DNA from 4 places in the Cupriavidus sp. C1SS-2L genome. Region 4 is predicted to be linked to each of the others. Evidence: predicted binding sites of a transcription regulator. Region 4 holds the regulator's gene; each other region holds the start of a gene.
What was found. The regulator FNR, encoded in region 4, switches genes on or off when oxygen is low (the NO sensors DNR and NnrR bind a similar motif). The targets are predictions, from matches to a motif close to TTGATNNNNATCAA.

Region 1: the regulator FNR is predicted to act here: its motif matches at 1,430-1,443, upstream of ACIGJG_RS09165 (hemerythrin domain-containing protein).
Region 2: the regulator FNR is predicted to act here: its motif matches at 3,584-3,597, upstream of ACIGJG_RS23020 (universal stress protein).
Region 3: the regulator FNR is predicted to act here: its motif matches at 1,925-1,938, upstream of hemN (oxygen-independent coproporphyrinogen III oxidase).

What each region holds. Positions count from the first base shown of each region.
Region 1 is NZ_CP172708.1:1,966,268-1,971,441, reverse strand. It holds gene ACIGJG_RS09170 (argininosuccinate lyase) at 1-620, opposite strand, end outside; gene ACIGJG_RS09165 (hemerythrin domain-containing protein) at 771-1,331, opposite strand; gene ACIGJG_RS09160 (penicillin-binding protein 1A) at 1,858-3,954, shown strand; gene ACIGJG_RS09155 (hypothetical protein) at 4,004-4,444, opposite strand; gene ACIGJG_RS09150 (M48 family metalloprotease) at 4,602-5,174, shown strand, end outside.
Region 2 is NZ_CP172709.1:1,164,800-1,169,973, forward strand. It holds gene ACIGJG_RS23000 (MFS transporter) at 1-867, shown strand, start outside; gene ACIGJG_RS23005 (MHYT domain-containing protein) at 1,652-2,443, shown strand; gene ACIGJG_RS23010 (hypothetical protein) at 2,506-2,727, opposite strand; gene ACIGJG_RS23015 (hypothetical protein) at 3,063-3,248, opposite strand; gene ACIGJG_RS23020 (universal stress protein) at 3,742-4,182, shown strand; gene ACIGJG_RS23025 (ABC transporter ATP-binding protein) at 4,226-4,942, shown strand; gene ACIGJG_RS23030 (ABC transporter permease) at 4,936-5,174, shown strand, end outside.
Region 3 is NZ_CP172708.1:3,654,910-3,660,083, forward strand. It holds gene ACIGJG_RS17050 (c-type cytochrome) at 1-311, shown strand, start outside; gene hemN (oxygen-independent coproporphyrinogen III oxidase) at 395-1,864, opposite strand; gene ACIGJG_RS17060 (ABC transporter substrate-binding protein) at 2,071-3,210, shown strand; gene ACIGJG_RS17065 (sensor histidine kinase) at 3,196-4,272, opposite strand; gene ACIGJG_RS17070 (response regulator) at 4,277-5,008, opposite strand.
Region 4 is NZ_CP172708.1:2,268,215-2,273,388, forward strand. It holds gene ACIGJG_RS10500 (sulfite exporter TauE/SafE family protein) at 257-1,012, opposite strand; gene fnr (fumarate/nitrate reduction transcriptional regulator Fnr) at 1,092-1,817, shown strand; gene ACIGJG_RS10510 (hypothetical protein) at 1,860-2,105, opposite strand; gene ACIGJG_RS10515 (FixH family protein) at 2,102-2,317, opposite strand; gene ccoG (cytochrome c oxidase accessory protein CcoG) at 2,402-3,874, opposite strand; gene ccoP (cytochrome-c oxidase, cbb3-type subunit III) at 3,924-4,838, opposite strand; gene ACIGJG_RS10530 (cbb3-type cytochrome oxidase subunit 3) at 4,841-5,005, opposite strand; gene ccoO (cytochrome-c oxidase, cbb3-type subunit II) at 5,009-5,174, opposite strand, start outside.

The DNA of each region.
Region 1 (5,174 bases), 300 kb from region 4:
AGCACAGTCGTGCCCATCGGCGAGCGGTCGATGCGGCGATAGGCTTCGCGCAGCCGCTCGGCATCGCGGTCGAGCCCGGCGGTAATGCCGAGCAGGTAATGCCCGTAGCTGTTCGGCTGCGCGGCTACGCCGTTGGTGTAGTTGGGCACGACGGTGCCGGCATGCTGCCTGGCCAGTCCGACGATCGTGGCGGAGGTCTTGTTGAGCTGGTCGGCCAGTGCCAGGACCTTCTCGCGCAGCATCGCCGCGCGGACCGTGGCCAGCATGTCCTGGCTGGAGCGGCCGGCGTGCAGCAGCGTGACTTCCTGGCCTGCGGCCTGGATCATCAGCGGCTCGAACGTAATGACGGTCGACGGGCGTTTGCCGCCGGGCTTGTCGCCGTTCGCGAGCACGGTGGCAATGCCCCCGGCAACTTTCGGTGCCAGTGACTTGTCCAGCAGGCCTTCGTCGGTGTTGATGACGGCCGATGCCTTGTTGATCTCGCCAAGCCAGTAGAAGGCGTCGTGGTGGACGGTATCCGCCGCGAAAGCGGGAAAGGGTGCTGCCGAGGCGGCAACCAGGACGAGGGCTGACGATCCGAGGATGCGCGAGGTATTGCGCTTCCACCGCGTGAGGGGCATGGCATCTCCTGTATCTGGGGCGTTTATTGTCGGCAATGTTCGCGCATCATTGCGCGTTCGTCGACCGGTCCAGTCAGGATTGTTGCCGGATGCCCATTCGGGCCGATGGATTGACGCTCCTCTGCTACCTCCAGGGGCAGTGCATGTATGTCAGTGCATATATGCCTTCGCTTCCCCGTCGATCTGTTTGCGCAAGGTCGCGAAGCGCTCCTGCACCCTGGCGCCAAACAGCGGATCGGCAATGGCCGAATCGGCGGCTGCGATCTCTGCCCAATCCGCTTCGGTCAATAACTGAGCCGCACGCGGCATAACCAGTCCTTCTTCGGTCGAAAGGTGGTTGCGATAGTAGACAAGGTACATGGCTGCAGCAGCTTCCAACGCGGCTCGCGACGTAACGATCTCGCTTTCGGCTTCGCGCAGGCGGTTGAGCAGTTCTTCGCCCACCGTGGCAATCACGCGATGCTCCTGCAGCAGCCGGCTGAGGATGATCTGCATGCCTGGATCGCGCTCGACGAGCAGGGCATAGGCAACATCCTCACGCGGGTGGTGCAACAGATCGCCGTAGTTCCGCATGTAGTAGACGATCGTGCCCATCAAGCCGTAGTTCGGCTCCTCTCCCCGGTGAAAGGCAGTGACCTGCTGTTCCAGCAGGTTGAGCAGGCTGGCGAAATGGATATGGTCGGTATGCCAGACGGCGAGTGGGTCGGCCATGGTTCCCTCCTGGGAAGCTCGTCAAATTGGTGATCGGATCCGCTGCTCGGGTTCGCGCAGCCCGTGTGCACACGATAGTCGTCGGCCACCAATTGGAACTGATCCAGATCAATAGAACGGTTCACGCATAGTGGTCAGACGCGTGCCAACGCACCACCCGGCGATTGTTCCTGATTCTGGAAAGACCGTGCGAGATTTCGCGTCATTGTTCGCGGTGGGTGTCACATTGCTGACTCAATATCTGGCGGCAAAACGGCAGTGCAAGGCGTCTCAGCCAAAAGCACTGTGGTCTTTGCGCATTCGAAACATTTGTAATCGTCTGTTAATCGGTGCATCCCCAGCCTGATCGGGCAGACGACGTGTCCTGTCCCTTTGGTACGATCGCGCTCTTTCCGCAACGCGCCCCGTCCCCGTGAATCGCCGCTATGTATCGTTGTTTCGTGAGTATTGCGCGCGGGGGCTCGTCCACATCCGCCCGCTGGCCAGAGCCGGCATCGCGTTAGCCAGTCGCGCGCTGGGGGGCGCGATGCGCCGCCTTCGGCATCCGACGCGGCGCGGCATCCTCCTGGCCCTCGCCACTGTGCCGGCGCTGTTCCTGCTTTACGCGATCGCACTTGTGCCTTTCACCCCGAGCATCGGCGACATCCGCAAGGCGCGCATCGATCGTCCCGCGCTGATCGTGTCGGCCGATGGCAAGGTCATTGACGAGTTCAAGCCAGTCAATCGCGAATGGGTGCCGCTCGGGCAGATCTCGCCATACATGGTGGATGCATTGATCGCCACCGAAGACCGCCGCTTCTACGAGCACCACGGCATCGACTGGTTGCGGATCGCGTCAGCCGCGCTGCATACGTTCTCCGGTGATCGACAGGGCGGTTCGACCATCACGCAGCAACTGGCGCGCAACCTTTATCCCGACGAAATCGGCCGCGCACCGACGCTTGCGCGCAAACTCAGGGAAGCGATCACGGCGCTCAAGATCGAAACGGTATACAGCAAGGCGCAGATCCTTGAGACATACCTGAACAATGTGCCCTTCCTGTACAACGCCTACGGCGTGGAAATGGCGGCGCGTACCTACTTTGGCAAGACAGCCCGCCAACTCGACATACTCGAAAGCGCGACACTCGTCGGCATGCTGAAGGCCAACAGCACCTACAACCCCGTGCTCAATCCCGAGCGTGCCTTGCAGCGGCGGAACACGGTGCTCGGGCAGATGAACAAGTATGGGACGCTAAAGCCCAGTGCCTACTCGTGGCTGAGCCGGCAAACGCTCAATGTCAATTTCCAGTTGCAGACCGCGTCACGAAGCGCGGCACCGCATTTTTCCGCGCAGCTGCGCCGGTGGCTGAGCGCGTGGGCGGATCGCAACGGCTACAACCTCTACGCTGACGGTCTCGTGGTGCACACGACCCTGGACTCGCGCCTGCAGGCCATGGCGGTGCAGGCCATGGCCTGGCAGGCAAACCAGTTGCAATGGGTCGCGAACGGGGCATGGAACGAATACACGGGTTGCAGGCCAGGCAACGAGCCGTTCCGGACGTTCATGCGCCAAACCTCCGAGTATCGCGCGGCACGCGATGCTGGCGAATCGGACCCGGCCGTGCTCAGGAAGCTCGGGACGAACCCGGCCTTCGTACGCGCCCTTTGCCGCAGCAAGGCGCAGGTGCAGGCAGGCTTTGTCGCGATCGATCCGCGTAGCGGCGATATCAAGGCATGGGTGGGCAGCCGCGATTTCAGCGACACGCCGTTCGATCACGTGCTGCAGGCCCGGCGCCAGCCGGGTTCAACCTTCAAGCCGTTTGTCTACGGGGCGGCGTTCGCGGACGGTGCACGCCCGAGCGACACGCTTTGGGACCGGAACGTTGCCATCCCAACGGCCGGGCAGGTGACCTGGCGGCCTACCGACGCCGAACCGCCGACCGACCAACCGATGTCGCTGCGCGACGCGCTGGTGTACTCGCGCAACCGCGTTACCGCCCAGCTCATGCTGAAGGAGGGGCCCGAGAAGGTCGCGCGGCTCGCGCGTGCGATGGGCGTGCGCGACAGCGCATTGGAAGCGGTACCGTCGCTCGCACTCGGAACAAGTCCGGTCACGCTCAAGGAAATGGTCTCGGCGTACAGCACGATCGCGAACCGCGGCGTTTATCTAGAGCCGCGCATGGTGACTCGTATCGAGGACCACGACGGCAAGGTACTCGCTCAGTTTGCCAGCGCGGCGCCCGAACAGGCCTTGCCGGCCGGCGCGGCGCAAACGCTCGTCGATGTGATGCACGACGCAGTGGTTCGCGGCACCGGTGCGGCGATCCGGACGCGCTTCGGCATCCGCGCGGACGTGGCCGGCAAGACCGGCACGACGCAGGACAACGCGGATGGCTGGTTCATCCTGATGCATCCGCAACTGGTGGCCGGCGCGTGGGTGGGATTTGACGACGGACGCGTGACGCTCGGCGACTACTGGGGCCAAGGCGCGCGCAGCGCCCTGCCGATGGTGGGCGCGTTCTACGATATGGCGCTACGGGGGCGAGTGATCGATTCCGATGCGCGATTCAACCCTGAGAGCCGGCCGCCTCGCAAGGCCCGTCCGCCACGGCATCACCGCTTCCTGTTCTGGAACTTCTGATGCCGTGGCTGGCGGCGGGCACTAGCGCCGTGGTGCCCGGTCGCGTTGCTCAGTCGTCGTGGCGATGCTTCTTCTGGCCCTTGTGCTTGCCGCGATTGCCGTGATCGTGGTCGTCGGCATCGTTGTTGCGCGACACATTGCCGCCCAGCGCCGAACCCGCTGCGCCACCGGCCGCGGCACCGACGATGCCGCCGGTTCGGCCGCCCAGCGCATTGCCGGCCGCTGCGCCCGCACCGCCGCCCAGCGCGCCACCGACGACGGCACCGGTGCGCTCCTTCTTGTTCGAGGTCACCGCGCCGCCCGCGCCGCCACCGACCGCACCGCCGATCACGGCACCCGTGCTGCCGCCCAGCGCACCACCGACGGCTGCGCCCGCGGCACCGCCCAGGCCCCCGCCTACCGCGTTCTTCAGGTCATCGGCCAGCGCCGGCGTGGTGGCTGCGGCGAGCAGGAGTGTCAGGCAGAGGGTACGAAGTGGTTGTCGAGTCATGTTTTTTTCTCAATTCAGGAATGGTTGGCGTCTGGCCAGTGCGCGAGTTTACACGGTGCGCCGAGGCAATCCCTCTGGTCTGCAGGCCGCGGCTGGCCATCGCATCCCCAATCGTGGCCTGTAGAATCGGCGACCACGCAACCCTGGAACGACCTGCATGGACTCTCACGCTCCGGATCGCGGCGCGCTGATGCCGCTGGCCTATCACGCAACGGTGGTCGATTACCTGCGCCAGCACGAGCCCGAGGTCTGGTGCTGGGCGAGCGCGCGCGCAACCGGCGCCGACCACCGCGAGGCATTGCGCGCGATGCTGCTGCGCGACACCTACCGCATCGAGGCGGACGCCCACGCCGATGTACACGCGGTGCTGGCGCAGGCGATGGCGCGGCTTGGCATCGACGCACCGGCGACGCTGTACCAGTCCCCGGGCCAGGACATGAATGCATCGCTGTTCTATGTGCCCGGCGAGGTCCACATCGTCCTGCAGGGGCCGTTACTGGAACGGCTGGCACCGCCGGAATTGCTCGCGGTATTTGGCCATGAGTTGGCGCACTACCTGCTGTGGTCGCGCGACGACGGCCAGTTCCTCATGGCCGACCGCATTCTGAACGACGCGCTGGCGGCGCCCGCTGCCAGCGCGAGCCACCGGGAAACCTGGCGACGCTATGCCTTGCACACCGAGCTGTTCGCGGATCGTGGCGGCGCCGTGGCAGCTGGGGCGGTCGCCCCG
Region 2 (5,174 bases), on a different replicon from region 4:
ATGATGTCGTACTACGTGTTGAGCGCATATAGCTGGCGCACGATGTTCCTGCTCGGCGCGGTACCGGCGCTCTTCCTCCTTGTCATCCGCCGCTACGTGCCGGAGTCCCCTCGCTGGCTGGAATCGCGAGGCCGGCATGCGGAGGCGGCCGACATCGTCGAGCGGATCGAGCAATCGGTGATGCGGCGGATGAAGCTGCATGCGTTGCCCGAAGTCACTCCCATGGTTGCCGCGCCGGAGCCGGCTGCATCGGGCCTTCGCGTGCTCTGGTCCCGCGAGTACCGCAGTCGGACGTTGACGGTATGGGGTCTGTGGTTCTTTGCCCTGCTGGGGTTCTATGGTCTGAACACCTGGATTGGCGCATTGTTGCAGCAGTCCGGGGTGGGGGTGACCAAATCGGTCTTGTATACGGTCTATATTTCCATCGGGGGCATTCCGGGGTTCCTCTGGGCCGCCTGGGCAGTGGAGCGCTGGGGACGCAAGCCTGCCTGCGTCGCGACGCTGGTGGGCGGTGCCTGCATGGTGTTCATCTACGGCAGGGTGGCCGGTTCCCATTCTGAAGCCTTGGTGCTGTTCCTTTCAGGCGGCATGATGCAGTTTTTCATGTTCGGCATGTGGGCGGTGCTCTATACCTACACGCCTGAGCTCTACCCCACGCGCGCACGCGCCTCTGGTTGCGGAATGGCATCGACGGTCGGCCGGGTGGGTTCGTTGCTCGGCCCGGCGCTGGTGGGCCTGATACTGCCTGTCGCCGGGCAAGCTGGCGTGTTCTGCCTTGGCGCGTTGTGCTTCCTTGCGGCGGCGGGGATCGTGTGCCGGTTCGGCATCGAGACCCGGGGACGAGCGCTGGAGACCATTGCTGACTGATCCAGGCGGGCCCTCTTCAGGTTGAGCGAAGCGAGCAGGCCGTCATCAAGGTCTTGAATGATGCCGTGCTCACCAGGGAGGGCAACACTTATCGCGTCGCAGTGGCGATCGTGGCCGACGGTCCGCAGTAAAGGGCAGGGTCAACGAGTGATCTTCGTGAGCGGCCAAGCGCTGACGGCGCCCGCGTTTTCCCCGCGCAAGGGGACGCCAACGCGATGGTGTACGCCTTTCGGCCGCAACTGGCGCAATTCACACGGGATCGCAGCCGGCTCTAGCGCGGCAGCGTGCCATCCTAAAGCGCCGCCGCGAACGGGCTAGAGGGGAGGGCGTACGGTCAGTCGTCGCGCCAGTGGTGCCATTCGCGGCGCTGCGCTTGCCATGCGTGCTCCTGGCGCTCGCGCCATTCATGTTCTTGATGCTCCCGCCATTCATGTTCGCGCCACGCGCGAGCGCGCCAGTCTTCGTAGTAGCCTGGTGAGAGCACGACAGGTTGGCGCTGGATTCGCCCGCCCAAGTTCATTGGTTTTGGGTCCGAGCATGGCCGCGGTGCCCTACGGGTCCGCAACGCTGCGTTTAACCGAAACGAGGTATTTCTATGCCGCGCGCTCCGCAGCATACTGACCGAGGGCATGGCAGGCTGCCGGTACGAGCTTCGGCGGGCCTGAAAACGCAAAGACCGTATCAGACACTGACAAGAAATTCGCTGTATCTCGAAGTCAAGCATGGCAATAGGGGCTATCCCGGAATGGCTCCAACAGTCGTATTTTTCAACGGGGGGTGAATGATGTTTGTCGGCTTCCAGGCAGTTCCCGGCGCAATCGTGCCGTACGCTTATGACTGGTCGATGATCGGTCTGTCGTTCCTAGTCTCCGTATGTGGCGCCTATGTGGGTCTGCGCTGGCCGCAGCGCATTCGCAAGGGCGACGGTCGGCTTGATGTCGACCGCCTGCTTTGCGCGTGCGTGGCGTTGGGAGGCGGTGCGGTCTGGTCCATGCACTTTATCGGCATGGTTGCCTACCAGACGCCGACCCGTCGCGAATTCGACATGCTGCTGACCATCGCTTCGCTGCTGGCGGTGCTCGTGCTCGTGGGGGCGGGGCTGGTTATCGCCTCACGGCCTTTCGGGGGGCGTACGGACAATATTGTCAAAGGAGGCGTGCTGACAGGGCTCGGCGTGGTGGCCATGCACTACACCGGCATGGCCGCGATTCACTCCAACTCGCGCTACGATTGGGATATTGGCATCATTGCGTTGTCGCTGCTGATCGCCGTGGTGGTATCGGTCATAGCACTATGGCTAGCCACGACCGTCAAAACCGCCGGTAAGCAGTTCGCAGCGGCCATGGCCATGGGTCTTGCGGTTTGCGGCATGCATTACACGGGCATGGCTGCCGGTACCATGATCTGCACCAGCCCAAGCTACTCACCGAGCCTGTTCGCCATCGAAGGCGGCAGCATCGGCTATGCGGTTTTCGTGCTGACCATGGTCACGCTACTGATCATCCTCCTGATCGAAGCGACCCGAGCTGGCATCGATGCGGCCGCGACGTCGACTTCCGGTTCGCGACCTCGATAACAAGAGTTCGTTCTTTGCAAGCACAAGCCCTCGCAGCACTGCGAGGGAAAGGCGTCGCGTCGTCACCCCACATCAAAGGCGTCCGTCTTAGTTGTTGCGAACAGCTCGTCGACCAGGGTGCGTAACGCGCGGTTGAATGCAGGATGCGCGAGGAGATCCTCGCGCAAGGCGACCCATTGCTTGTGCAACGCAGGCGAGTCGGCGAGATTACCGATCCATGCGTTCGCCATCTCGGTGAATCGTTGACGCCAAGGGTGGTCCGGCATCGTACACACTTCCTGCAGGGCCTCATCAGTGAGGCGATCTCACTCAGGTTGGTCGATACCAAGAAGTGAACCGCCTTGCGGATATTGCTGTAGATCGTCCGTGATCCGCGGCACGACAGGTATTACCGTCTGCCGGGCGGCGAGAAATAACCCCAGCGTCCAAGCGATGGATGCCGAGTACAAGCGCTGCATTAGCCGAGGCGTCTCAGCCGGTGCCAGTCCCGAGCAGGGGAAGAAGTCAGAGGCCGATGTGAAAGCGTTCTTTAGCCGGGCAATGGGGTTGTAGCGATGGTGCGCTGAGTCCGCGGCAGCGGCCGGTTCGCTGGCGGCTGACGTGCCAGGAGAGAAGCCCGTTACACCATCATTTCGCCGACGCTGCCGGGCTCGACCGTGCTGGGCACGAGATGGGTTTCGATCACGGGTGACTTCGCCATCTTCGGCACCGGATAGTCGGGGAAATTGCTCCGGCCTTGCTGGCGTACAGCGCCGCGGTCAGCCTGAATAAAATCCCGCTTTCCTTCTGCTGCTTCTTGTAGCACCGATGCTCTACTGTCCGAAGACGGTGACGGATCCTCAGACTATTCTCGTGGGATCCTCCTGCTCGAACGCCCGCATCAACGCCCCAATCTTCATTCAAGTATCGCACGCGTGGCCTCCCGGGGCGACTACTGCGCTTGCGTGATCAGGGGGTGGCGTCTGATATCGGTTGTGGGATTCGGAATGCTTGCCCTAATCGGAGCAGTTGGCGTCGGAATAGCAGTCGGACTAAGTCGCAATCTCTAAAGTGCTTTAAGGTGCGCGCTGGAATGTGAGCATCCCGTCGACCGTCCGACGAGGCAAGGTCGGCCGTTCTACAACGCATGCAGCTTAATCCTTGATCCAGCCCAAATCCGTGAATGCTTCATCACCTACCTTATTAACATGGGCAGTGCGGTAGAAGGTAACCGCCGAGGCTTGTAATCCGTCGCTTTTCGCAATGCTGTGCGGCGCAACATTTGATCGTCGCGGTCTTCGTCATCCAAGGAGTATGTGATGCAATCCATTGTACTTGCGGCCGATGGGTCAACGTACAGCGATGCAGCGGCGCAATGTTTGGCTGCCGGGAAATTACTGAAGGGGCCATTGCTCGTACACCTCGTCCACTGCATGCCCGACGTGTCGGGGGAGGTGAAGTCCTACATCAGCGCCGCTGACCTTGCAGCATGGCACTCGGACGAGAGTGGCCGGACGTTGCGGTCTGCCGCTGAGATCCTGAGCGCAGCGGGTGTTCCGTTCGAACAGCACGCGCTGACGGGTTTTGCACCAGAGCGCATTGTCGCGTTAGCACGTTCGGTCAATGCAGCAGCGATTGTGATGGGCACTCACGGCCGTGGCGCATTCCTGGATGCAATTGTTGGTTCCGTAGCGGGCCGCGTCATTGCTCACGCCCCGTGCCCCGTCATTTTGGTGAAGGCTGGCACTACCAGTAGCTAAAGACTGGGAATGCATGACCTCCGGTAATGAGGTCAGTTCTGCTATGTCCAACGATCGCAGCCCGCTCTTTCGCGTGCGCGGCGTCTATAAGACGTATCGAACCGGCGAGGTGATCGTCCACGCGCTGAACGGTGTGGACCTCGACCTTTATGACCGGGAGTTTGTCGTCCTATTGGGAGCATCGGGAAGCGGAAAATCGACGTTGCTGCATATACTGGGCGGACTGGACCGCCCGACGTCCGGGACCATCCAATACCGGGACCATGACCTGGCAAACGCCAATGAGGCCGGTCTTACCGTCTACCGCCGCGAGCACGTTGGTTTTGTATTTCAGTTCTACAATCTGATCCCGAGCTTGACGGCCCTGGAAAACGTCGCACTGGTGGCCGATATCGCCGAGCACCCCATGAATCCGCTCGATGCCCTTGAGTTGGTAGGGCTATCGGCGCGCAAGGACCACTTTCCAGCGCAACTCTCCGGCGGAGAACAGCAGCGCATCGCCATTGCCCGTGCCGTCGTCAAGCAGCCGGACATTCTTCTTTGTGACGAGCCAACCGGAGCGCTGGACTACAGCACGGGGAGGCTTGTACTTGAGGTTCTTCAGCGCGTGAATACGGAGCAGGGTGCAATCACTGCCGTTATCACGCATAACACAGCCATAGCTGCAATGGCTGACCGCGTGCTACACATCAGCAGTGGTCGCATCACAGAAATTGAGCAGCACGCGACGCGAGCAACTCCATCGGAGCTGCGATGGTAGCCGCGCGCTTAACCATGCTATCGCGTGAGTTGTGGCGGCTTCGCGCCCAGGTTACTGCCGCGGCGCTGGTCGTCGCATGCGGCATAGCCGTGCTGGTCGCGATGAATGGGGCATGGCGCTCTCTTGCATCTTCCAAAGACCGTTACTACGAGATGCAGCGCTTTGCCGACGTGTTTGCCAATGTGAAACGTGCGCCGGTTTCCCTCGAAAGACCCATTCGCGCTATCCCGGG
Region 3 (5,174 bases), 1.4 Mb from region 4:
CGGCTCCTGCGGCAGCACCGGCTCCCGCCGCAGCCGCGCCGGCCCCGGCTGCCGCACCCGTTGCTGCGTCCGCCGACGTGGGCAAGAAGGTCTATGACCAGGTTTGCGCAGCCTGCCACGCCGCTGGCGTTGCCGGCGCACCGAAGTTCGGCGACAAGGCCGCCTGGGCGCCGCGCCTGAAGGAAGGCATGGATGCCGTCCACAACTTCGCGCTGAAGGGCAAGGGTGTAATGCCGCCGAAGGGTGGTTATGCCGGCGCGGACGCCGACGTAATTGCAGCGGCCGACTACATGGCCAACGCCGCCAAGTAATTCCGGCTTCGGATACAGAAAAGCCCGCGACATGTTCGCGGGCTTTTTTTCGTCCGTCGTTCTGGCGTCGTTGCGCCTCGGCCTCAGACTACACGGGAATACTTCGGTACGAACCGGACAGGCTGCGCGCCGTCGTTGGCGGCCGGTTGCACGGCAGGCGGTCGTGCGGCGTCTTCGCGCAGGTAGCGGTCGAACACCATGGCCACGCGGCGAACCAGCAAGCGGCCAAGCAAGGTCACCTCGATCCGGCGCGGATCGCGACGCACCAGACCATCTTCGGCGAGGCGGTCGAGATCCGCGAGTTCGGCTGCGAAGGCGTGCGCGAAATCGATGCCATGGCGTGCCTCGATCTGCGTGATGTCGAGTACCCCGTTGCACATCAGCGCGCCGATGATCTCGCGTCGCAGGTGGTCATCCTGATTCATCGCGAAGCCACGCATCACTGGCAGATGGCCGGCATCGAGCGACGCATAGTATTCGTCGAGCGTGCGCGCGTTCTGCACGTAGCGGCCCGCCACGGCGCCGATCGCGGAAATGCCGAAGCCGAGCTGGTCGTAGCCCGCATGCGTGGAATAGCCCTGGAAATTGCGCTGCAGCCGGCCTTCGCGTTGCGCTACGGCGAGGTCGTCATCGGGCAGCGCAAAGTGGTCCATGCCGATGTAGACATAACCGGCGGCGGTCAGGCGTTCGATCGTCGAGACGAGGATGTCGAGCTTCTCGCCTGCGCTCGGCAGCGCATTCTCATCGATACGCCGTTGTGGCTTGAAGACGTGAGGCAAGTGCGCGTAGCTGTAGACCGAGAGCCGGTCGGGCCGCAGCGTCAGCACCTGTTCCACCGTGGCATTGAAGCGCGCCGTGGTCTGGTGCGGCAGACCATAGATCAGGTCCAGGCTCACCGAGCGGAATCCGAGCTCACGCGCGGCATCCACGACGGCGCGGGTTTCCTCGAACGGCTGCACGCGGTGGATGGCCTGCTGCACTTCTGGATCGAAATCCTGCACGCCGAGGCTCACGCGGTTGAATCCCAGCTCGGCCAGCAGCGCCATGCGCGCGTGGTCGACGCGGCGCGGATCGATCTCGATCGAGTGCTCGCCCTCGGCCGGCAGGTCGAAATGCTCGTGCAGCGACACCATCACGCGCCGCATCTCTTCCGGGTTCAAGAAAGTCGGCGTGCCGCCGCCCCAGTGTGACTGCAGCACCTGGCGACGCCCGCCAATGTGCGCAGCCGCCAGGGCCATTTCCTTGGCCAGATAGTGGACGTACTTGGCGCTGCGGCCGTGATCGCGCGTGATGACCTTGTTGCAGCCGCAGTAGTAACAGATGTTCTCGCAGAACGGGATGTGCAGATACAGCGACAACGGCGCGGGCGCGGCGGCGCGGCAGTCCGCCAGCGAAGCGTGGTAGCCGGCCTCGCCGAGTTTGTTGTGGAAGCGGTCCGCCGTGGGATACGAGGTGTAGCGCGGGCCGTTCCCATCGATGCGGCCAGCCAGCGCACGGAAGTCGGACAGGGCACGGCGGTCGAGCGCCGGGGATGATGTTGCGGGGGAATTCATGGGGGCGGACTTACCGGGGAGTTTGACGGCCCATGCTAGAGCCCCTAGGCCAATGGGGAATTGACGCGCATCAAGCGCGGCAGCCATGGCATGCGCGCAGCCCCTCGTCAGCGGGGGTATTTCGTCACATTTTTGTCATGCGTGCCGGATACGCTGCCCCCCGCACCTCCGGCGGCCGCCGGCCGGGCCGCCAGAAAACCGTTCCAATGCCCTCGATCCTTCACCATCCGCCGTACCCGCCGCTGCGCGCCGACAAGCTGCCGGCCTCCGCGCAGCGCCGCCAACTGATCTTGGCCCTCGGGGGCCTGGCCGCCGCGCCGCTCGCGCTGGCCCAGTCGCCGGCCCGCCGCACGGTCGTCGTCGGCCATCTGCTGGATCGCAGCGGCGCGCAGGCCGATCTTGCGCGCGACTACCTGGCGGGGGCCAAGGTCATGTTCGATACGGCCAACGCCGGCGGGGGCCCGGTGCGGATCCAGCATGTCGTGCGCGACGCCGATGCCAATCCGCGCGCGGCGCTCGCCCAGGCGCTGTCGCTGGTGGACGGCGAGCATGCCGAACTGTTGTTCGGCCCCGGAGACCAATTGCTGCCGGCGCTTGCGGGCTCGTCGGAACTGCACCGGCGCGGGGTGCAGATCGTTGCGCCGCTCTCGGGCCTGGCGCTGAACGCCGAAAACGTCTGGTTCACGCGCGCGGACTACCAGGCCGAACTCGACGCCGCGGTCAGGCAGCTACGCGACTATGGGCTGACGCGCGTGGCGTTGGCGGTCTCGAAGGAATTCGCGTCGATTGCCGCCGGCAACGGCGCATCGTGGCTGGCCCGGCAGGAGTCCGCGATGGGTGCCCGCGCGGTGCCGCTGGACGGTAACGCGGATGCCGCTGCCCGCAGCATCGCGGCCCAACGGCCGGGCGCCGTCTTCGTGGTGGGCGACACGCTTGCATACGCGAGCCTGGGCCGCGCGCTGGCCGCGCAGGGCTGGTACGGATTCCTGGTCGGATTGTCGGCGGTCAGTCCGACAGTGGCGCGCGAAGTGCTCGGCGCCGGCTACGCAGGTGGCATCGTGCTGACGCAGGTCGCGCCGGGCCCGCAGGCCGCGACGCTGCGCGTGGTCAAGGAGCACGTGGCGCGCATGAAGCAATACCTCGACGAGCCGCCCTCGCCGGCAACCATCGCCGGGTATATCGGCGCGGCGTGGCTGGTGCGCGCACTCGGCACGTGGCGCGGTGGCACGGCGGAACTGCGACGCGCACTGCAGGCGCGCGTGGACGTCGGCGACTTCACGCTCGATTTCACGCAGGGACAGCGCGGCTCGCGCTACGTCCAGCTCGCCGCGTCAGGCGCGCGGTAGGTCGATGCGCACGCGCAGGCCGCCGGCCTCGCGGTTGGCAATCGTCAGTTCACCGCCGTGGCGCGCGACGATGTCGGCCGCGATCGACAAGCCCATGCCGACGCCGCCGGTGGCGCGGCTGCGCGACGATTCAAGCCGGTAGAACGGCTCCAGCACGCGCGCCAGCTCTTCGGGCGGAATGCCCGGGCCTTCGTCGCAGATATCGATCCGCACTCGCTGCGCGCTGTCGGTCAACACAATGTGTGCGCGCTCGCCATAGCGCTGCGCGTTCTCCACAAGGTTGACCACGGCGCGCCGCAACTCTGCCGGGTAAGCCAGCAGCGGCGCCGCCTGGCCGTTCAGCAACACCTCGTGGCCAAGCTCCGCAGCGTCGTCCACGACCGCCTGCAGCAACGCCAGCACGTCGACGCGCTGGCGCGGACCAGCGGCCTCGTCGCGGTCGCGCAGGTAATACAGCGTCGAATCGATGAGCCCGTTCATCTCGGCCAAGTCCTGGCGCAGCCGGTACTGCACCGGGTTGTCGGCAATTCCCTCGAGGCGCAGGCTCATGCGCGTGAGCGGTGTGCGCAGATCGTGCGAGACCGCGGCGAGGAAGCGCGACTGCTGCGCAAGCTGCATGCGGATGCGTTGCTGCATATGGTTGAACGCCTGCGCGGCCGCGCGCGCCTCGGCCGGGCCGGTGTGCTCGTCCAGCGGCGGCGCGTGCACATCCTGCGCAAGGCGCCCTGCTCCGCTTGCGAGTTGCTGTACGGGGCGCGCCAGAAGGCGTGCGCCGGCCCATGACGCGGCCACGATGGCAGCCAGCTGGAACAGCATGCCGAGATGAGGCGGCCAGATTCCGCGCAGCCCTGGCGGCGGCGGTGGCGGGCGACTGCCCTGCGGCGGGCCAGGCGCTCCGGGGGGCGGATTGCCGCGCATCTCATGCGGGACATGGTGCCCGCCGGGACGCGGAAACAGGCTTTCGATCACGGTCACGCCGAGCAGGTGCACGCACAGCATGATCGTGGCCATGACCACGAACAGCCGCAGGAACATCGAGTCGTAGCGCGCGAAGCGGGCCATGGCTTCAGCGCTCCGGCGCCGTGGTGAACACGTAGCCTTCGCCGCGCACAGTGCGGATCAGTACGGGGTCGCGCGGATCATCGCGCAGCTTCTGGCGCAGCCGCGACACCAGCAGGTCGATGCTGCGATCGAACACATCAAGGCCGCGACCACGCGCCTGGTTGATCAGCAGCTCGCGGTCGAGCACGCGGTTCGGATGCTCGACAAAGGTCAGCAGCAGGCGGAATTCGGCATTGGACAGCGGCACCACCACGTCGTCGCCATCGACAAGCTGGCGCAGCATCGTGTTGAGGCGCCAGGTGCCGAAACGCACCTCATGGCCGCCCGACGTTGCCGCCGCGCGGCGGGTGTCACTGCGGCTGCGGCGCAGCACCGTGTGGATGCGGGCCACGAGCTCACGCATCTCGAACGGCTTGGTGACATAGTCGTCCGCTCCCACTTCAAGCCCGACAACGCGATCGGCGAGTTCGGCCCGCGCGGTCAGCATGATCACCGCCACATCGGTCTGCGCGCGTAGCTGGCGGCACAGGTCCAGACCGCTTTCGCCGGGCAGCGACAGGTCGAGGATGACCATGTCATAGTCGCCGGCGGCCATGGCACGCCGCATCTGTGCACCGCCCTCGACGCCGTCGGCCTGCATGCCGAAGGTGGACAGGTACTCGGCGAGCATGGCGCGGATCTGTGGGTCGTCGTCGACGACCAGCAGGCGAATCGGCAGGTTGGGAGCGAAATCCATGAGGCGGTGTGGCGATGCAGGCACGAGCCGGCGATGACAGTGCCGGTCAGAGGGTAAAGCGGCCGACCACTTTACCAGTTCGGCATGCCGGCCCTTTGGCGCCTTTGTATCAAGTCGGATACAAAGGCGTGCCCGCCTGAAACCAAGCCGGCGAGGCCCCGAGGTC
Region 4 (5,174 bases):
CCAGCAATGACCGCACCACGGTCGCAGTGCCAGCCGGACTTTTGAAACCAGATCTTTTGAACCGGATGGACTGCGGAAGGGTTCGGCGCCGAAATGTCAGCTCATTGCCCGAAACCCTGGGCGCGCCCCTTTTTTTGGAAGGGCTGCCAGGCGCCGCTCGGAAAACACGCCGCGCGATACCGCAATGCAGAGGATTGTATGGCATTCCCGCCCACGCCTGCAACCACTACGCGGCGACAGCGCGTCGCCCCGGGCCTTAGAACACCAGGCAGAAGCCATGCTCGGCCAGCGAATGTGGCAATAACACCGCACGGGTGATACCCATCGCCCCAAACGCCATGACTGCTACCCCGGCTCCCATCCTGACCCGTCTCCGGCGCGACCAGGCCCGCAGGAGTCCCGAAAAACTGGACAGCGCCAGAAGATTCGGCAGCGTGCCAAGGCCAAATGCGCCCATCACCAGCGCCCCGGACGGCGCATTTCCGGCCAGCAGCGCGAGCGCCAGTGCACCATAGACCATGCCACAGGGAACCAGGCCCCACGCCAGACCTGTTCCATAGCGCCGGATCAGGCCACCGCGCCGCACTACGCCAACCGGCGGCTTCCGACCAGGACGCGCCATGCCCGCAGCAATGGCCCTGCTGGCCCGCGCCGCAAGCTGTTCCAGCCAGACGATGGAAAACGCCTCGCCACGCAGGAGCCTCCAACCGGACAAGAGCAGCATGGCGCTGCCCGCCCCGAACAGCCAGCGCTGCACCGGCAGATAGTCCTGCCGCCAGGCCGTCGCACCCACCCCGCCGAGCAACGCGCCAAGCACCATGTAGGTGGAAATCCGCCCGAGGTGCATGACGAGCAATTCCACGACCCAGTCCTGCCGCCGGCGCACCATGGCAACCGGTACGTCCCCGGCACGCTGCTCGACAGCCAGCGCAACGCCGCCGCACATGGCAGCGCAGTGAAAGCCACCCAGCAGGGCTAGCATGAAAACACTGAGAAGCACACCAAATGTCAACTGCAACTCCCTACCGCATCACATCGCGCGTTAAAATGCATACATTGCGCCCTCGCCGCTCATTACTCGCAGGTTCCAATTGCTAACATCCATTCCCGTCACCGAGATGTCGCCCCGTTGCTCCACTTGCGGCATGGGGCAACTGTGCCTGCCGGTGGGCATGAACCAGCAAGACCTGCAGAAGATGGACACTCTGGTGCAGGAACGCGTTCGCGTCCACAAGGGCGAGACCCTGTACCGCATGGGCGATCCGTTGACCGCGGTCTATGCGATCCGCTTCGGCACCTTGAAAACGCATGTGACCACGGAAGACGGCCGCTCGCAAATCACCGGATTCCATCTGCCCGGCGAGGTGGTCGGCCTCGACGGCCTCGGCGAAATGCAGCACGCGTCGGACGCAACCGCACTCGAAGATACCGAAGTCTGCGTTGTGCGCCTGTCCGACCTGCAGTCGCTTTCGATGGACCTGCCATCGCTGCAGCAGCAGTTCCTTCGCCTGATGGGCAAGGAAATCTCGAATGACCAACTCATGCTCGTCACGCTGGGCTCCATGCGCGCCGAAGAACGCCTTGCCGCGTTCCTGATCAACCTGTCCGAACGACTCTCCGCGCGTGGCTATTCTTCGACCGAGTTCGTCATGCGCATGAGCCGCGAAGAAATCGGCAGCTATCTCGGGCTTAAACTCGAAACCGTCAGCCGCCTTTTCTCGCGCTTTGCCGAAGCCGGCCTGATCCAGATTCGCCAGCGCCATGTGAAACTCGTCGACATGGCAGGCATCAAGCAGGTCTACAGCCGTTCCTGCTGAAGCAGACGGCCGCCTTGCGTGGCAAGGCGGCCGCCCTCCCTTTTACTCCAGTTCGTCCGTTTCGCTGAGCTTCGTCGGCATCGTGTACAGCGTCAAGCCGCTGGACAACGCGCAGAAGACCCACGCGAGCAGGAATCCGATCGTGTAGACGGCCTCGCGTGAAGCCTCGATGGGCTGGCCGAAGAAATTCAGGTCACCGGGATCGACCACGGAAAACACCGTCGCCGTCGCTACGCCGGCCATCAGGAACGCTGGCCACAGTACCCACATCAGCCAGCGCAGCCTCATGGCTGCCTCGCTTGGGGCGCCTTGGCACCACCCGAGGAAGCCCCTACCTTTTCGACCACCAGACCATGGCGTGCGACACCTTCGACCACAGGCCGGTCGGGATTCGCGGAAGCCAGCCAGATCGTTACGCCGCAAGCCACCATCGCCAGCAACGGGCCGCTCATCAGCAGCCACGGCCACGGCTCCTTCCACCACGGATTGCCCTCTTGCATCGTCTTGCCCCCTTCGTCTGCGCCTTGTCCGGGCGCTCGCGGTTGGTGCGGCACAGCGCCGATGCGCTGCAACCGCCTTTAGCTTTACAAATTGCGCGGCACGATGAAACTGGTAGATTGCCTGATTTGCGCACTACCCTGCCCCGTACCTTCGCTGGTCACTGTCACGCTGATCTTGTGCGTACCCTGCGCGGCATCATCGATCGGCACGCGGATCCGGATCGGCACCAGCTTGTTCGAGGTCGGCGCCAGGGCCTGCGCATCCGGATCGTATTCGACGGTCAGGTTCTTCAGGTCATCGCTTTCAGCACGCACGCTGATACGCATAGGCGCCTCAGTCGTGTTGATGAGCTGCAAGCGATAAACGTTCTCGATCCAGCGTCCATCCACTTCCCGGCCCAGCGCACCACGATCGCGAATGATGTCGACCTTCAACGGCGTGCGCAGCGCAAGCGAGGCTGCGAAGCCCGCCACCAGTACCAGCCAGATGACCGAGTAGATGATGACCCGCGGACGCACCAGACGCTTGCGCGCAACCGCTGCGGACAGCGCCTTGCGCATCGCGTTTTCGGACGTGTAGCGGATCAGCCCGCGCGGGTAATCCATCTTGTCCATGACCTGGTTGCACGCATCGATGCAGGCGCCGCAGCCGATGCACTCGTACTGCAGTCCGTCGCGGATATCGATGCCCGTCGGGCACACCTGCACGCAGATGCTGCAATTGACGCAGTCCCCGAGTCCCGCCTGATGGTGGTCCACCTTGCGCGACCGGCTGCCGCGCGGCTCGCCGCGACCGACGTCGTACGTCACCACATAGGTATCGCGATCGACCATCACGCTCTGGAACCGCGCATACGGGCACATGTACTTGCAGACCTGTTCGCGCATGAAGCCAGCGTTGCCCCACGTGGCGAACGCGTAAAAGAGCATCCAGAATGCCTGCCACGGCCCTAGCGAGAAGGCAAGCACCTGACTGCCAAGGTCGCGGATCGGCGCGAAGTAGCCGATGAACGTGAATCCTGTCCACAGCGCGACCACCACCCACAGGAAGTGCTTCGTGGCCTTGAGCCGGAACTTGCGCACGCTCCACGGATCGCCATCGAGCCGGATCCGAGCGAAGCGATCGCCTTCGACATGCCGCTCGATCCACATGAATATCTCGGTGTAGACCGTCTGCGGACATGCGTAGCCACAGAAGAGCCGCCCGGCAAGCGCAGTGAAGAGGAACAGCGATAGCGCGGAGATCACCAGCAGGACGGCCAGGTAGATGACGTCCTGCGGCCAGAGCACCAGTCCAAAGATGTAGAACTTGCGCGCGCCAAGGTCGAACAGCACGGCCTGTCTGCCATTCCATTGCAGCCAGGGCGTGCCGTAGTAGATGAGCTGGGTCAGGAGAACCATCCAGACCCGCCAGTTGGAGAACGCCCCCGTCACCGAGCGCGGATAGATCTTGCGGCGAACCTCGTAGAGCGTCTCGTCGGAGGTATCGACAGGCGCCGACGCCGGCCCTTGCGGGCCAGCCGTCCGGGCCAGCGATTCTGTCCCGGGTGCATTCATGGGCGCCCCCCCTTATGCAATACGGCGCGCCCCGGGCCTGAGTCTGTGATCATTGCCCTGCGCCTCCGGTATTCGAAAGGCCCCAGACGTAGGCCGTCAGCATGCGGATGCGCTCCGGAGTCAGGATTTCCTCGTGCGCCGGCATGTGGTTGTTGTGGCCCTTCAGGATCGCCTCGACGATGCTGCCTTCCGAGCTGCCGTACAGCCACACATTGTCGGAAAGGTTCGGTGCGCCGAGCGCCTGGTTGCCCTTGCCGGTCGCGCCATGGCATGCCGCACAGGTGGACTTGAAGGTGCTCTCGCCACGTGATGCACGGATCGGATCGGACGACAGGCCCGACAACGAACGCACGTACTGCGCAACGTCACCGGCCAGCTTGCCGTCGATGGTCGACGCAAACGGCGGCATCACACCATTGCGGCCCTTGGTGATGGTCTGCTGGATCGTTTCGGGTTCCCCACCATAGAGCCAGTCATGATCCGTCAGGTTCGGGAAACCGCGGCTGCCACGCGCGTCCGAGCCATGGCATTGCGCGCAGTAGTTCAGGAACAGACGCTGGCCGATCTCGCGTGCCTGCGGGTCCGCCGCCACTTTCTTGATATCCATGTTCAGGTACTTGGCATAGATATCGTGCTGCAGCTTCTCCTGCGCCTGCTGGTTCGCAGCCAGTTCCCCTTGCGTGGAGAACTTCAGCACACCGGCATAGGAGCCCAGCCCCGGATAAAGGACAAGGTAGACCAGGCCAAAGATGCAGGCCAGCAGAAACATCCACATCCACCAGCGTGGCAAGGGGTTGTTCAGTTCACGCAGATCGCCGTCCCAGACATGGCCAGTGTCATCGCCGCCGTTGGCGACCTTGGTGACCTTGCGTTGGGAGAACAGCAGCCACACGCACCACACGATCCCGACCAGCGCGATGGCAGCGATGTAGTAACTCCAGTAATCGGAAAAGAAATCGCTCATGACTAGGTATTCCGGCTCGGTGTTGTGTGGATCTCGTCAGGCAGTGCGAACGGGAGCATCGCGGACTCTTGGTTGGCGGCCTGCCGGCCTTTCGACCAGGCCCACCAGCAGATCCCGAGGAACACGACCATCGACACGACCGTGAAAAACGCAGTCAGCATCGCCATGGCTTACTCCTTTGCAGGCGCGGCAGGGGCCGCTTCCACACGTACGTTGCGACGATTGGTGCCCAGGCCCTGGAGGTACGCGACCAGCGCATCCTCTTCGGTCTTGCCCTTGATTTCCTCGGGCGCCTTGGCGATTTCGGCCTCGGTGTATGGCACCCCAAGGCGAACC